DNA from 2 places in the Kluyvera sp. STS39-E genome. Region 2 is predicted to be linked to the other one. Evidence: riboswitches for the same ligand, from Rfam matches in the RefSeq annotation. Region 2 holds a riboswitch; the other holds the start of a gene.
The links. Region 2 has a riboswitch for cobalamin ahead of btuB (TonB-dependent vitamin B12 receptor BtuB). Riboswitches for the same ligand answer to the same signal wherever they lie in the genome.
Positions count from the first base shown of each region.

Region 1: another riboswitch for cobalamin. It lies ahead of AB4K05_RS02570 (cobyrinate a,c-diamide synthase); the one in region 2 lies ahead of btuB (TonB-dependent vitamin B12 receptor BtuB).

Region 1 covers NZ_JBFQGA010000001.1:531,048-536,746, reverse strand. Annotated here, with positions in the region: gene AB4K05_RS02595 (decarboxylating cobalt-precorrin-6B (C(15))-methyltransferase) at 1-170, opposite strand, end outside; gene AB4K05_RS02590 (cobalt-precorrin-7 (C(5))-methyltransferase) at 160-765, opposite strand; gene cbiD (cobalt-precorrin-5B (C(1))-methyltransferase CbiD) at 759-1,898, opposite strand; gene AB4K05_RS02580 (cobalt-precorrin-8 methylmutase) at 1,895-2,530, opposite strand; gene cbiB (adenosylcobinamide-phosphate synthase CbiB) at 2,542-3,501, opposite strand; gene AB4K05_RS02570 (cobyrinate a,c-diamide synthase) at 3,498-4,871, opposite strand; cobalamin riboswitch at 4,965-5,155, opposite strand; gene AB4K05_RS02565 (L-threonine kinase) at 5,285-5,699, shown strand, end outside.
Region 2 covers NZ_JBFQGA010000011.1:143,176-148,874, reverse strand. Annotated here, with positions in the region: gene btuB (TonB-dependent vitamin B12 receptor BtuB) at 1-1,385, opposite strand, end outside; cobalamin riboswitch at 1,451-1,638, opposite strand; gene trmA (tRNA (uridine(54)-C5)-methyltransferase TrmA) at 1,752-2,852, shown strand; gene AB4K05_RS21765 (YijD family membrane protein) at 2,899-3,252, opposite strand; partial or broken gene fabR (HTH-type transcriptional repressor FabR) at 3,268-3,902, opposite strand; gene sthA (Si-specific NAD(P)(+) transhydrogenase) at 4,100-5,500, shown strand; gene oxyR (DNA-binding transcriptional regulator OxyR) at 5,483-5,699, opposite strand, start outside.

The sequences.
Region 1 (5,699 bases), on a different contig from region 2:
TTAAGCGTTGGATTTTGTAGCGCCGCCTCAATCGAGACGCTGCCGGTTCCGGCACCAATATCAATCAGGTGGCGAGCCCGATGCAGTTCAAGCTTTGAAAGCGCCAGCGCACGCACCGCCTCTTTGGTCATCGGCACCTTTTCGCCGCGTAAAAACAGCTCATCTTTCATCGAGGATCACCACCGTGTTCATCTCATAGTCGTTCACGACCGCACTGACCCGCAGCCAGTGGATCCGTTCGTCGTCCTGGGCCAGATTTTCGCCAACGATCATCCAGCGATGCCCCTTGCCGCGCGCTACCAACTCGGCGGCAATGGTTTTCGGCCCGCAGCGCTTGTCGGTGACCATCGCCACTTTTTGGTGAGTGGCGAGCACGTCAAAGTTGACCGCGCGCCCGTGGCTGCTGGTGAGCCACATGTCATTCATATCGACTCCCGCCCGCGCGCACAGATACTGCACGGCGCTGACGCCGGGGATCACCTGCACGTTATCGCGACCAAAATGGGCGAGCAGGCGCGTGCCAATGCCGTAAAACAGCGGGTCGCCGGACGCCAGTACCACCACATTTTGCGCAGAGCGGGCCTCTATCCACGCCAGCACCTCGGCGATATTCGCGCCCAATGCGCAGCGCTCGCCGGAAAAATCAGGGAACTGCGCCAGATGGCGCGCGCCGCCCACCAAGGCATCGGCGCGGCTGACCGCCTCTTTGGCCAGCGGCGTCATCAGTTGAAGCCCCGCAGGGCCTACGCCCACCACCGTCAGCATGTCATCGCCTCCACAATCTCGTTCACCGGACGATTGCTGCCGAGGATCTGGTTATCAAAGGAAAACATAATGGCGTCGCAGATAGGGGGCGCTTTGGTAAAGCGCAGCCGCTGCATGACCCGCTGGCAGATACGTTCGGCCAAGTGGTTGTAGAGACGCTGAAAGCCATAAGCGTCGATGTGCTCCATCGCGGCTTCGGTGGTATCACAGTCACTAACCAAGGTCAGCAGTTCCAACGGCGCGCCAAGCAACGCCAAATGAGCGATCAGCGTTTCCATACGCGCATCGGCAATATGGCTATGGGTATGGAAAATTCCGGCGGCGATTTTAATCAGCTTGCCCGGGTGACCGATCAACACAATCTGGCGAAAGCCAAGGCGCACCGCCTCTTCAATCATGTAGCCCACGAAGTTGCTCATGGTCACCACCCCCTGCGGGTCGATGCCCATCTGCTCGCGTACAAAGCGTTCACCGTGGTTGCCCGGCACCAACACCACGCGTTCCAAGCCAGCGGCACGCTTCATCTCCAGTTCCAGCGCCAGCGAGCGTTTCCAGCTCTCTTCCGACATCGGTGTGACAATTCCGGTGGTGCCGATAATCGAAATGCCACCAAGGATACCTAGCCGCGAGTTATAGGTTTTCTGCGCCCGCTCTTCCCCTTCCGGGGCAAAGATTTCCACCTCCGCGCCGCGCGTCGGGCCAATCGCTTCGCGCACGGCGGTTTCAATGGTGTGGCGTGGGGTACGGTTAATCGCCGCGCTGCCGATGGGCAATCCAATGCCTTTACGGGTGACGGTGCCAACGCCTTCGCCACCGCGCAGCGTGATCTCCCCGCTGTCGCTCAGGGTGACGCGGGCAAAAATGAGCATCCCGTGAGTGGCATCAATATCGTCGCCGCCGTCTTTGCGGATCGCGGCGATGCCCTGCTGTCCTTCAACGTGCGGCGATTCCACGTTCATGTTCAGCGTCACGCCGGAAGGGGTGACAATCGACACCTGATGAATCAGGTGTTGGCGCATCACCATCAGCGCGGCGACTTTGGCCGCCGCCGTTGCGCAGGAGCCGGTGGTATACCCTTTGCGTAGCGCTTTGCCGTTATGCCACACCGGGGCGTCGAAGGCCGGTTCACTCATTGGGCGGCCTGTAAGTGGTAGAGAATGGCGTTTACGATAGCCGCGGCCACGTTGCTGCCGCCCTTGCGACCCAGCGCGGCAATGCCCGGTAAACCGCTGTGGCTAAGCGCATCTTTCGACTCCGCCGCGCCGACAAAGCCGACCGGTACGCCGATAACGCCACCGGCTTCCAGCCCTTTATGTTCCAGTAGACGAAACAGCGCGGTTGGCGCATTGCCAAAGACAAACACCTTATCGCCCTCTTCTTTTGCCGCGATATCCACCGCGGCCATCGAGCGGGTTATGCCTTGAGATTTGGCTTCACGTACCACGCGCGGATCGCTGATGTAGCAGCGACACTCGCCGCCAAAGGTCGCCAGCAGATTTTTATTGATGCCTGAGAGCGCCATAGTGGTGTCGGTATAGAGCGTGCACGGGCGGCTTAGCGATTCGCACAGTCGCGGCAAGGCATCTGGGGCAAACCACAGAATATCCAGCCACTCAAAGTCAGCGGTGGTATGAATAACTCGCTTGATGATGGCTTCGTGTAGCGGGCTGGCAAAGCGATAGTCCGGGCGCGTTTCATGGATAATCTCGCTGATAATCTCAAAGCTTTTACGCTCGATTGCCTGCGGTTGCTGGATATAGTTCATTACTGCTCTCCTTAGGCCGCGTCAACCAGCCAGAACCTGACCGCCATAAACAGCAGCAGGGCTAGCGTTGACGCCACCCACATCAGTCGAATCGTTTGGGAAATATCATCAATGGCAATGGCGCGGTGGGCGTCACCAATCCATGGTTTGTCGACGCGCTGGCCAAAATATTCGTTTGGGCCACCAAGACGGATGCCCAACGCGCCAGCCACGGTGGCCTCGGACCAGGCGCAGTTTGGGCTGCTGTGGTTGTATCGGTCCCGCCAGCCGATGCGCAGCGCGTGCACGCCGTCGAGTCGGCAGAGGAAGGCCGCGGCACTGATCAGCAGCCAGCTCAGGCGCGCAGGAAGATAGTTGGCGACATCATCAAGTCGGGCGCTGACCATACCGATAGCGCGGTATTTTTCATGCTTATAGCCGACCATCGAATCGAGGGTATTTACCGCTTTATAGGCCATCGCCAGCGGCGCGCCGCCGAGCAGCAGGAAAAATAAGGGCGCGATAATGCCGTCAACGGTGTTTTCCGCCACGGTTTCTACCACCGCGCGATTAATTTGTTCAGGCTGGAGCGCAGAGGTGTCGCGGCCCACGATCCACGACAGCTTCAGGCGACTTTCTCCAAGATGACCTTCGCGTAGCGGACGGGCAACATCCTGCGCACAGCGCGCTAGGCAACGCCCCGCCAGCACGGTGAAGATCATCCACACCTCAACGCCCCACCCCAGCCACGGATGTATCGACGCGGCCAGTTTTAGTACGCCCCAGGCGATACCGTAGGTCAGCCCGACCACCACCAGCCACATCACGCCGCCGCCGATACGTAGGGCGCGGTCGCTATGACAAAAACGGCGCACCACGCGCTGAACGGCGTTAATCAGATTTCCTATCCAGCGCACCGGATGCGGCCAGTTTTGCGGGTCGCCGAGGGTAAAATCGAGCAGCCATGCGAGGCCCCAAGCCAGCAACGTCATTGGACACTCCTTGCGGCGGCAAACCAGTGGTTCAGCATGGCGGGACGCTGGGCGAAGTGCAGGTGCAGGTAGCTGGCGAAGGTGTTACCGCGCTGCCAGCCGCCTTGCCATTGCTGGAGAGTCTCGCCATCGCGGACTTTGCGACACGACATCGCCGCCGGAATTTGCGGGATAAAATCGGAGTAGTGGAATTCATGCCCGCGCAGGACGTCACCGGGAGCGGCGAGCAGCGTCGGGCTTTCAGCCTGTGCTTCACAGTAGCCAAAGCGAGTCAGTCGTTTGCCCATTTTACTGGCGCCGGGAAGAATATCGGCCATAGCGTGGATCTCGCCCTGCGCATCCTCCAGCGTGCTGCCGAGGTACATCAGACCGCCGCATTCGGCGTAAATCGCCACGCCGCGCCGGTGGGCAGCACGAATTTGTTCCAGCATCGGTAGGTTAGCCGCGAGTCTGCGGGCGTGAAGCTCCGGGTAGCCGCCGCCCAGCCACAGCATTTGGCAATCCGGCAGCTTGCGGTCATGAAGCGGGCTGAAGCGAACAATCGTCACCCCCGCCCGTTCCAGCAGCGCCAAGTTGTCCGGGTAGTAGAAGTTGAAGGCCTCATCATCGGCCAGCGCCAGCGTTAATCCCTCGCCGTGCAGCGGCGTGGCTGGCCATTCCCCCACCGGTAAGGCGGACAATTCAGTGAGCGCGAGCAGTGCGTCGATATCCAGCGTACGTTCAAGGCCCGCAGCAAAGTCCTGCCACGGCTGAGTATCCACCGTCGATTCCCTAGCGGTAACTAGGCCAAGATGGCGTTCGGGCAGCGCCACCCCTTCGGCACGCGGGGCATAGCCCAGCACCGGCAAGGCGCAGTAGCGTTCGATGGCGCTTTTCAGCAGTTGAAAATGGCTGTCGCTGTTGACACGATTGACAATCACCCCAGCAATATTGAGGCTTGGGTCGAAGTGCTGAAAGCCCATCACCGTCGCCGCAATCGAAGTGGAAACGGCTTTGCCATCCACCAGCAAAATGACCGGGCAGCCTAGCTGTTTAGCCATCGCCGCGCTGCTGCAATAGTTTGGGTCGGTGCCGTAGCCATCATACAGACCCATCACGCCTTCAATAACGGCGATATCAGCCTGCTGCATATGCTCGCCAAACAGCGCATTGAGGATTGAGGGGGGCAGCATAAAGCCGTCGAGGTTTCGCGAAGGGACGCCGCACAGCGCAGTATGCCAGCCGGTGTCGAGGTAATCAGGGCCAACTTTATACGGCTGAACCCGCAGCCCGCGCTGCATAAGCAGTTTGAGCAGACCAAGCGTCACCGTGGTTTTACCACAGCCGCTGCCGGTGCCTGCGAGAACAAATGCGTGCTGTTTAGCTGCCATACCCTGACCTTTTTCAGGCAGGATTTGGTATAGCCGTGCGCTTGCCCGACCTAATGGCCGTGCAACACAAAGCAACCCACTTCCCACCGAAGTTGTTGTTAATGGCCAACAGGCAGGTCTTCTGGCTTAGCGTCATCCTCGCCCGTCCTTCCCGATCTAGCGATCAGTGGTGTTTACGGGGTCGTCAGCATCACAGCAGCGGGGGCTGCGGAGGATTTATACACGTGTGTATTCACCTCCTTCCCTGGCACATAATATGCCAAACCTGTTGGTTGCAGATTTATGCCGGTATATACCCGTCATAAAAATAAAAGCGCCTTACTCTAGCGCCGCGCATGAATCATTTCGTTGCGCTATGACAATACCGGTATATTTACGGTAGTTATATTTCGTTGGGCAAGACAAGGAAAATCATGAGCGTGGCGCGCTGCCCCGGTTCCTGCGGGGAATTGATACAAGGCTGGATTCTGGGCAGCGAAAAGCTCATCTCCTGTCCAATAGACTGGTATAGCACGGTGGAAGTGCGCGACGGCACGCCGCTGCCCGACGAACGTCCGCTCACCCGAGCGATGGTCAGCGCACTGCTCGCCCACTTTGGCTATCCGCAGGCGTTAAGCTCGGCGCTGCGCATTGAAGTGGACTCAACCCTGCCCATCGCAAAAGGGATGGCCAGCAGCACCGCCGATATCGCCGCCACCGCCGTGGCCGCGGCCCATCATTTGGGCCATTCGCTTGATGAGTCTACGCTTGCTGCGCTTTGCGTCTCGCTGGAACCGACCGACAGCACCCTGTTTCGCCGGTTAACCCTGTTCTGTCACCATCACGCCA
Region 2 (5,699 bases):
AGCCTCCAATCCAACGGCCCCGTAATCCCGTCAATTCCGGCTTCCCACTGTTTAGATTCTTCAGGTTGCAGATTCGGGTTGGCAATGATGCCTCGGTTGCTTCCATATGCATAACGCGCCGCACCATACTGCTGCCCCAAAGAGGGTGCTAGGAAGCCGGTGCCATAAGAAAGCGTTGCGCGGTAACCATCAATAAATTCCCAACCCGCAGCTGTTTGCCAAGTTCCGTGCCAGCCAAACTGCTCATCATGATCCTCACGGCCCGATGCTTCCAGCGTAATGGAATCAATCTGCTGCTGCCCGGTCAGGTAAAGGCCCGTCGTATCACGTTTATAGGCATCAGTTTTTGTCGTGCTGCCGGAAACCAGCTTTTCCTGCTTCCAGTCAACGCCACCGCTAATCGCGCCGTGTCCAACCTCAATGTTGTTACCCCACTGGATATAACGCTGTTCCATATCATCCAGCGTGGCTTGGCCCGCATAGCGACCTAGATTGCTGCTGTAGTTATAGTCTTTAAGGTGCTGATAGTTGGCGATAAGCTGAGTGGAATAGATGCCAGAGTTATAGCGAAGCCCTGTGTCCCAGGATTGGTTATAGTTCTGCCCTTCATCATTACCTTCAGGAGAGCCATATTTTGTATCCTGATCGTAATCGTTGTTTGCCGTGTATCCATAGCCACGGAAGAATCCCGAGAAGCTATCATCGAACTTGTGCTGTACGGCGCCCCAGAACAATTTGTTGCGATAACCATCGCGGTCGCTATCGCCGCTGTAAGGAGAATCAGGTTTGACGTTAAAACCTTTGGTCGTCTGGTAAGCTCCTGCCGCAGTCACCATCGTGTCACCAAAGCGTTTATTCACCGCACCGTCATAGGTTTGGTAGCCATTCGACCCCATCCCGGCATCGACCTGAGCGCGTTCATCGTCGCTCATGGTAATGATGTTAACCACCCCACCAATCGCCCCGGAACCGTACACTGCAGAACGCGGTCCGCGAATGTATTCGATACGCTGCACTAGGGACACTGGAATCTGGCCAATATCGATAGCGTTACCAATACCCGCTCTTGCCATCGGAATACCGTCGATCAACACCAATACATGGCGCGCTTCGGTGCCGCGTATAAATAGAGAAGAGCTGCTTCCCATCCCGCCGGTCTGCGAAATATCCACCCCAGGCAAGCGGCGCATCACATCATTGAGATCTTTCGACTGCCAGCGCTGAATATCATCGCGCGTCACAACGTCGGTAGGAGCCAGAACGGTATTGACGGGTTGTTGGAAGCGGTTGGCGGTCACCACCAGCGTGTCTGAATTGCTGTCTTGCGCCCAGCCGGAAAATGCCGTGACGGACAACGCCGTCAGCAGCGAAACTTTTTTAATCATTTTTAAAAGCATCCGAAATAGATAAAGGATGCCGCAGGTTTTATCAGTTGCTCGCGACGATAAAACCTCATGCGACGTCATCCGGCAGGTCTTCGGGCTTGGAGGCTATATAAAGAAAGAATGACTTCCCACGGCAAGCCGCAGTGTCTGCACTAGGTGCGCTTCTTTCTTACCTTCCTTACCGCTGCGCGTCAGCTCCAGATTCACACTGGATTCCCTTTTAACTCACAGGACCGGTAAGCGAATGCTACATTTAGTTACATACGGATGTCCAGACTGCTATTTATCATTTTAACCCGCTTGAGGCTGGACATCCCCTGAACAAGCCCTACAATCCCCGCGTACTTTTATTATTCAGGATGCATCATGACCCCCGAACACCTCCCTACCGAACAGTACGACGCTCAGCTCGCCGAGAAAGTGACTCGCCTGCAAACGATGATGACGCCGTTTAGCGCGCCTGCGCCGGAGGTGTTTCGTTCACCGGTCAGCCACTACCGGATGCGTGCGGAGTTCCGCATCTGGCACGACGGCGACGATCTCTACCACATCATGTTTGACCAGCAGACCAAAAACCGCATCCGCGTCGATTCATTCCCGGCCGCCAGCCAGCTTATTAATACGCTGATGACCGTCATGCTCGACGGCGTACGCGACAACCCAACGCTGCGTCATAAGCTGTTCCAGATTGACTACCTGACCACACTCAGCAACCAGGCGGTAGTCACGCTGTTGTACCACAAGAAACTCGGTGACGAATGGCGTGAACAGGCCACGATCCTGCGCGATGCGCTGCGAGCGCAGGGGCTGAATGTGCACCTTATTGGCCGGGCGACCAAAACCAAAATCGAGCTGGATCAGGATTATATTGATGAACGTCTGCCGGTTGCTGGGAAAGAGATGATCTACCGTCAGGTAGAGAACAGCTTCACCCAGCCAAACGCAGCGATGAATATTCAGATGTTGGAGTGGGCACTGGATAGCACGCAGAATTCACGCGGCGACCTGCTGGAATTGTATTGCGGTAACGGCAACTTCTCGCTGGCGCTAGCGCGTAACTTCAACCGCGTGCTGGCCACCGAAATCGCCAAGCCATCCGTCGCCGCCGCGCAGTACAACATCGCGGCCAACCACATCGACAATGTGCAAATCATCCGCATGGCGGCGGAAGAGTTTACTCAGGCAATGAACGGCGTGCGGGAATTTAACCGTTTGCAGGGCATCGATCTGAAGAGCTATCAGTGTGAGACTATTTTTGTCGATCCACCGCGCAGCGGGCTGGACAGCGAAACCGAGAAGATGGTGCAGGCGTATCCCAATATTCTGTACATCTCCTGCAACCCAGAAACGCTGTGCCAGAATCTGGAAACGTTAAGTCAGACGCATAACATCACGCGCCTAGCGCTGTTCGATCAGTTCCCGTACACCCATCATATGGAATGCGGCGTGCTGTTAACGAAGAAGTAAGACTACGGTAGGCCGGATAAGGCGAAGCCGCCATCCGGCCTACAGATTAGGACTCGTGCTTGCGGTTACGCATCCGATAACCAATCCAAAAGACCATCGCCACCGACAGCACCGCAGGGAAGAAGTTAGAACCGATATCCGGGTATTCCGCCCGAACCACGGTACTGTAAAGCAGCACGCCAAGAATAAAGCAGGCAGCAGACAAACCTGGCAGCCCAACCGGCATGGTACGATTTTGATAGCGCTGATGCAGGCAGTAAACCGTCAGCACCAGAGAAATTATAGGGAATACGGAAAAAGGAACGATGGAGCTAAACAGCGCTGCAAACGTGCCGTTAATCGATAAGCCAGCCAACAGCGCTAGCAGCAGCGTACCTTTATCCTGAACTGACTGTTTCATTGCTCGTCTACCACCTTATTCGGAATGATGTGACTCTTCTCTTGTTCGCGACGATACCAGTAGTACGCGCCTTTGGAGATCATCCGTAACTGCAGCACCAGCCGCTCCTCCAGCTGCCGACGCTGCTCAAGGCCAACATCTAAAGCCTCCGCTCCCGCGCTAAATACAATCGTCACCATCGCCTCAGCCTGTGCTTCCGTGAAGGCCCGGGGCATATGATTTTCGATTTCCAGATAGTCGGCAAGTTCCGCAATAAAATGCTGAATTTCGCGGGCAACCGCTGCACGAAAAGCGGCGGATGTTCCAGAACGTTCTCGCAGCAACAGGCGGAAGGCGTTTGGGTTATTACCGATAAATTCCATAAACGTTGAAACCGAGGTGCGAATGACGCTACCGCCTTTCGCGATACGCTGACGTGCCTGGCGCATCAGTTGGCGCAGCATCAGGCCGCTTTCGTCGACCATCGTCAGTCCTAGCTCATCCACATCACGGAAATGGCGATAAAAGGAGGTTGGCGCGATCCCCGCCTCGCGCGCCACTTCGCGCAGGCTCAGGCTGGCAAAACTACGTTCGGCACTGAGTTGACTAAATGCCGCTTCCACCAGCGAACGCCGGGTCTTTTCTTTTTGTTGCGCTCTAACACCCATCACGATGACTGAATCCTTCCATATGCCGTGCTGGCACTATACCAGAGATCAAAACGAATCCACTTACGCAGCTTTGTTAATGATTGTTTACACGCTATTTATGCTATTTCGTATGAAAAAAGCCCAACGATAATTGGGTTATTCATTTGATGATGTTATGATTCTGTTGCTTTTATGTATAAGAACAGGTAAGCCTTACCATGTCACATTCCTACGATTATGATGCAGTAATAATTGGTTCCGGCCCTGGCGGTGAAGGTGCTGCTATGGGTCTGGTGAAGCAAGGAGCCCATGTCGCCGTTATTGAGCGTTACCATAACGTCGGCGGCGGTTGTACCCATTGGGGCACCATCCCGTCTAAAGCCCTTCGCCATGCCGTCAGCCGTATTATCGAATTCAACCAAAACCCTCTTTATAGTGACCACAGCCGACTTCTCCGCTCCTCGTTTGCCGATATCCTGAACCACGCCGATAGCGTGATTAATCAGCAAACACGTATGCGCCAAGGCTTTTACGAGCGCAATCACTGCGAAATGCTGCAGGGCGACGCTCACTTTGTTGATGAGCACACCATCGCACTGAAATGCCCGGACGGTTCGGTCGAAACCTTAACCGCCGATAAGTTCGTCATCGCCTGCGGTTCACGCCCATATCGCCCGGCCGACGTTGATTTTAACCATCCGCGCATTTATGACAGTGACTCAATTCTCAGCCTGCACCACGAGCCTCGCCACGTCATCATCTACGGCGCAGGGGTTATTGGCTGTGAATATGCGTCCATCTTCCGCGGAATGGACGTCAAAGTCGATTTGATCAACACCCGCGACCGCCTGCTGGCCTTCCTCGATCAGGAAATGTCGGACTCACTGTCCTATCACTTCTGGAACAGCGGTGTGGTTATTCGCCACAACGAAGAGTACGAGAGAATCGAAGGCGTGGATGATGGCGTGATCATGCACCTGAAATCCGGCAAAAAGCTCAAGGCCGACTGCCTGCTGTTTGCCAACGGGCGCACTGGCAACACCGAATCTCTGGCGCTGGAAAACATTGGCCTGCAGGCCGATGGCCGCGGTCAATTGAAGGTAAACAGCCTATACCAGACCGCGTTGCCGCACGTCTATGCGGTGGGTGATGTTATCGGTTATCCGAGCCTCGCCTCCGCCGCCTATGACCAAGGCCGGATTGCCGCACAGGCGCTGATGAAAGGTGAAGCTTCCGGGCATCTGATTGAAGATATCCCGACCGGGATCTACACCATTCCAGAAATCAGCTCGGTGGGTAAAACGGAGCAGCAGCTAACGGCGATGAAAGTGCCATACGAAGTGGGTCGTGCGCAGTTCAAACACCTGGCACGAGCGCAAATCGTCGGCATGAGCGTGGGTAGCCTGAAAATCCTGTTCCATCGGGAGACCAAGGAAATCCTCGGCATTCACTGCTTTGGTGAGCGCGCGGCCGAAATTATTCATATCGGCCAAGCGATTATGGAGCAGAAAGGCGGTGGTAACACCATTGAGTACTTCGTTAACACCACCTTTAACTACCCAACCATGGCGGAAGCCTATCGGGTAGCGGCGTTGAACGGCTTAAACCGCCTTTTTTAGCGCCTTGTCAAAATGGCCGTCCATCGTTTCACGGACGGCCTCAGCTAACTGCTCATAGCGGCTGCGCAGCGGCGATCCTGGTCGATAGACCAGACCGACGGTACGGCGAGGTTCCGGCTTAATGCACGGCAGGTAAACCACGCCGTCACGTTTGCGTTCCTGCGGCACCGCAAGCTCAGGCAACAACGTAATTCCGCTG